One region of the Streptomyces sp. GLSS-08 genome, then DNA from elsewhere that is predicted to be linked to it. Evidence: riboswitches for the same ligand, from Rfam matches in the RefSeq annotation. Region 1 holds a riboswitch; the other holds the start of a gene.

Region 1 (2,444 bases):
CGGTCGAGCGCGTAGTCCCGGTCCGAGAGCCTGCGCAGGTAGCGCAGCATCGCGGTCTCGGAGCGGTACAGGTGGAAGACCGGGTGCGCGAGGTAGTCGTCGGTACGCAGCAGCGCCTCGGGCAGCGTGTCGGCGGCCGACGCGTCCAGCGCCTCGATGTCGGCCTCGACGCCGAAGGCGGTCCAGACGGCGCCCAGCTGCTTGCGCCCGGTGGTCTCGTCGCAGGCCATCGACACGTGGTCGGCGTCGACGAGGTGCAGGTTGACCCCGCCCTCGCGGGCGGCGGCCACGATCGCGGCGGCCCGGCCCGGCACCCGCGCGGTCAGCGTGTCGAAGTAGGAGCCGTGGACGACCTCCACTCCGCCGGCCTCCAGGCCCGCGGCGAGGATCGTGGCGTAGCGGTGCGTACGCCGGGCGATCGTCCTGAGCCCCTCGGGGCCGTGGTAGACCGCGTACATGCCCGCCATCACGGCGAGCAGCACCTGGGCGGTACAGATGTTGCTGGTGGCCTTCTCGCGGCGGATGTGCTGCTCACGGGTCTGCAGGGCGAGGCGGTACGCCTTGTGCCCGTCCGCGTCGACGGACACGCCGACGAGCCGGCCCGGCAGGCTGCGGGCGAACTTCTCGCGCACCGCCATGTAACCGGCGTGCGGCCCGCCGAAGCCCATCGGGACGCCGAAGCGCTGGGTGGTACCGACCGCGATGTCGGCACCGAGGTCGCCGGGCGCGGTGAGCAGGGTCAGAGCGAGCAGGTCCGCGGCGACGGTGACCACCGCGCCGAGCTCGTGCGCCTGGTCGATCAGGGGCTTGATGTCGCGTACGGCACCGGAGGCACCCGGGTACTGGACCAGTACGCCGTTGATCTCGCGGCCGGCGACGTCGGCCGGAATGCCCTCGCTCAGGTCGGCGACCACGACCTCGGCGCCGGTCGGCTCGGCGCGGGTCTCGATGACGGCGATGGTCTGCGCGAGGGTGTCCGCGTCGACGAGGAAGAGGCCCTTCTTGTTCTTGCCCATGCGCCGGGACAGCGCCATCGCCTCGGCGGCGGCGGTGCCCTCGTCGAGCAGCGAGGCGCCGGACGTCGGCAGGCCGGTCAGCTCGGCGACGACGGTCTGGAAGTTCAGCAGCGCCTCCAGGCGGCCCTGCGAGATCTCCGGCTGGTAGGGGGTGTAGGCGGTGTACCAGGCCGGGTTCTCCATGACGTTGCGCAGGATCACCGGCGGCGTGAAGGTGCCGTAGTAACCGAGGCCGATCATCGAGTCGAGCACCTCGTTGCGGTCCGCGAGGGAGCGCAGCTCGGTCAGTACCTCGGCCTCGGTGCGGGCTCCGGGCAGCTCGAGCGCGTCGGCGTTCTTGATGACGTCCGGCACCGCGGCGGCCGTCAGCTCGTCGAGCGAGCCGTATCCGACCTGCGCGAGCATCTTGGCCTGGGCCTCGTGGTCGGGCCCGATGTGGCGCTGCTCGAAGGGGATGCCCTGTTCGAGCTCGGAGAGCGGAATGCGATGGGCGGTCATTGCGGAGGCCTCCTGGTCTGACGCGACCTTCGGGGGGTACCACGACGCGGGTACCCCGACGGCCTCCCCCTCTGTCATCTCAAACCTGAGAGCTTCACCGGCCCGCCGTAGCTGACGACCCGGTTTTCACCGTCGGTGAGGACGGGAGCCGACGACACCCGCCCTGCTTTCCAGAGTGACCTCGTCCGTGCGGTACGTGTGCCTGAGAGATTCCGGGGAGGATTTGCTCCTTCGGCGCCTCCGGTCTCGCCGGAGGACTCTCCCGCACGGGGTCAGCAGCCGTTTGCCAGCCTACCAGCGAGGACAGCGCACGGGCTTTCGAGTGGCCACCTTCCTGAATGTGCTCTTTCGTAGTGCTTACGGATGAGTTTTGCGCCCACGAGGAGGGCCCGTGCAGACCGACATCGATCCGCGCAACCTGATCGGCCGCAAGGCGTTCGACCGCAAGGGCACCAAGATCGGCACGGTCGACGAGGTGTACCTCGACGACGCCACCGGGATGCCCGAGTGGGCGGCCATACGCACGGGTCTGTTCAGCCGGGACGCCTTCGTGCCGCTGGAGCCCAGCGAGGTCGTGGAGGGCACGCTCCGGGTCCCCTTCGACCGTGCCCTCATCAAGGACGCGCCCGACTTCGGTGTCGGCCGCCACCTCTCTCCGGAACAGGAACTCCAGCTCTACCACCACTACGGGCTCGACCTGGCGTCCCCTCCCCCGCCGGACCGCGACTTCGGCACGCTCGCCGGTTCGGACGAGGCCTGACCGGCCCGTCCCCCTGACACCTCCTCCGCATCCGTCCCACCCGGCACCGGCCAGGCGGCCTCCGCCGGGACCGCGGTCTGTGGCGCCCCCGCGACCAGGGGCAGCGGGTCCGCCGGCTCCAGTGCGGGATCCTCGGTCCGGAACGTCCGCACCCGCCCCGGTTGCGAGTA
Region 2 (2,444 bases), on a different contig from region 1:
GGCGCGCCGGAGGTGACCTCGCCGATCACCTCACCGCCGGCGACGACGGAGTAGCCGGCGCGCGGCACGCGGCGGCCCTCGGCGACGAGCCCGACGAGCACGCGCGGCGGGTCGTCCTGCGCGCGGGCGGCGGCCGCGGACAGGGCCTCCCGGCCCACGAAGTCGCCCTCCTTCTCGAACTTCACGACCCGTCCGAGGCCCGCGTCGAAGGGGGTGAGCGACGTCGTCAGCTCGTGCCCGTACAGCGGCATGCCCGCCTCCAGGCGGAGCGTGTCGCGGCAGGACAGCCCGCAGGGGACGAGTCCGGCCGGGGTGCCCGCCTCGGTCAGCGCCTGCCACAGCTTCTCGGCGTCGGCCGGCGCCACGAACAGCTCGAAGCCGTCCTCGCCGGTGTAGCCGGTGCGCGCGATCAGCGCCGGGACGCCCGCGACCGTGCCGGGCAGACCCGCGTAGTACTTGAGGCCGTCGAGGTCGGCGTCGGTGAGGGACTTGAGGATGCCGGGGGACTCCGGGCCCTGGACCGCGATCAGCGCGTACGCGTCGCGGTCGTCGCGCACCTCGGCGTCGAAACCGGCGGCCCGCTCCGTCAGCGCGTCCAGCACCACCTGGGCGTTGGAGGCGTTCGCGACCACCATGTACTCCTGCTCCCCGAGCCGGTACACGATCAGGTCGTCGAGGATGCCGCCGTCCGGGCGGACGATCATGGTGTAGCGGGCGCGGCCGACCCCGACCGAGGCGATGTTGCCGACGAGGGCGAAGTTCAGGAAGGCGGCGGCCTGCGGTCCGGTGACCGTGATCTCGCCCATGTGGGAGAGGTCGAAGAGACCGGCCCGGGTGCGCACGGCGAGGTGCTCGTCGCGCTCGGAGCCGTAGCGCAGGGGCATGTCCCAGCCGGCGAAGTCGGTCATCGTCGCGCCGAGCGAGCGGTGCAGGGCGTCGAGCGCGGTGTGACGGGGGGCGTTACTGCTCATCGGTGGGGCTCCCAAGGCATGACGGCGAGGTCGTTCCTCCCCATCTGTCATCGGAACCTGAGAGGTTCATCACGACCCGGCGAACCGGTGGTCGTGACTTGCACCTTGGGTGGAGCCACTGGTCAGCGGCCCGCTTTTCAGATGTGCCTCGCCCGCGCGGTAACGGGGCCTGAGAGATTCAAGGGAGGGACTTGCTCCTTCGGCGCCCGGGGACCGATGCCCCGGGACTCTCCCGCGCGGATTCAAGCGGCCGGTATGCAGTTGGCGGGCACATCATTGCACGCATCCGTGAAACCCGGCAGGGGCGCCCTGTCCGGCCGGCGGCAAAGGACCTGTGACCGGTCTGTGGCAGGACGAGGACGGAAACGAGAGGCGTTCCGCATTACCTTCTCTTTACACTCGAATGGGATGGGACTCCGGATCCGAGGGGGAGGACGATCAGGGTGAACAGGACCACGGCGTACGTGACGGGTTCGGGACTCGCGCTGCCCGAACAGCCCGGTGTCCCGGCCCGGGAGGCGTGCGGACCGATGCCGGGACCCGTCGTCCGCGATCTGCGCGAGCGCGCGGGACACAGCCCGCACGGCCTGTCCTTCGGCGCGTCCGACGTGGTCGTGGTGACCGGTCTGCCCGGCAGCGGCAAGTCGACGCTGATGCGCCGGGCCGTGCGCGGCGCGCGCGTCGACTCCCAGGACACCCGCGACCGCTGGGACACCCGGCTGTCCCGCTTCCTGCCGTACGCGCTCTACCGCCCCGTCGTCCGGCTCGCGCACTACACCGGGCTGCACCGCACGCTGCGCTCGGGCGCCGGCGTCGTCGTGCACGACTGCGGCACACAGGTCTGGGTGCGCCGCTGGCTCGCCCGCGAGGCCCGCCGCCGGGGCGGCACCCTGCACCTGCTGCTCCTCGACGTCGCGCCGGACACCGCCCTGGACGGCCAGCGCGAGCGCGGGCGCGGCGTCTCGCGCTACGCGTTCCTGCGCCACCGCCGGGCGGCCGGGTTGCTGCTGCGGTCCGTCGAGAAGGGGGATCTGCCGCAGGGCTGCGGCTCGGCGGTCCTCATCGACCGGGCGGCGGCGGACGTGCTGCGCCGGATCGACTTCGGCGACTGACCCCCCGTACGCGCCCACCGGTTAGGGTTTCCAGCCGGAACAGCGGTTCACAGCAGGCGGTAGACAGATGGACTTCCCGGCACAGGCGTACCCGCACCCCCATCCGCACGGCGGATGGCCAGGCAACGAACTGGAGGAGGTCCTCTCCGCGTCCCTCGGAGTGCCGTCGGCCGGTGCCCGGATCGTCGAGGTCCTCGGCCGCAGCTTCCTGTGGATCCCGCTGCCGAACGGCGGCGGCCCGCACAGCGGACCGCTCGACCTGCCCATGCTGGAGATCGAAGGGCAGGCGTACGTCCCGGTCTTCAGCTCGGAGGAGCAGTTCCGCCAGGCCGTCGGCGCCCACATGGCGTACACGATCGCG

The links. A riboswitch is a leader RNA that binds a small molecule or an ion and turns the genes downstream of it on or off. The one in region 1 is predicted to bind glycine.
Region 2: another riboswitch for glycine. It lies ahead of gcvT (glycine cleavage system aminomethyltransferase GcvT); the one in region 1 lies ahead of gcvP (aminomethyl-transferring glycine dehydrogenase).

The regions. Positions count from the first base shown of each region.
Region 1 covers NZ_JBWJAQ010000034.1:10,291-12,734, reverse strand. The annotation lists gene gcvP (aminomethyl-transferring glycine dehydrogenase) at 1-1,514, opposite strand, end outside; glycine riboswitch at 1,695-1,789, opposite strand; gene AC0ZLC_RS33055 (PRC-barrel domain-containing protein) at 1,906-2,274, shown strand; gene AC0ZLC_RS33050 (DNA polymerase IV) at 2,199-2,444, opposite strand, start outside.
Region 2 covers NZ_JBWJAQ010000024.1:69,720-72,163, reverse strand. The annotation lists gene gcvT (glycine cleavage system aminomethyltransferase GcvT) at 1-971, opposite strand, end outside; glycine riboswitch at 1,006-1,118, opposite strand; glycine riboswitch at 1,119-1,216, opposite strand; gene AC0ZLC_RS30180 (AAA family ATPase) at 1,409-2,083, shown strand; gene AC0ZLC_RS30175 (enhanced serine sensitivity protein SseB) at 2,151-2,444, shown strand, end outside.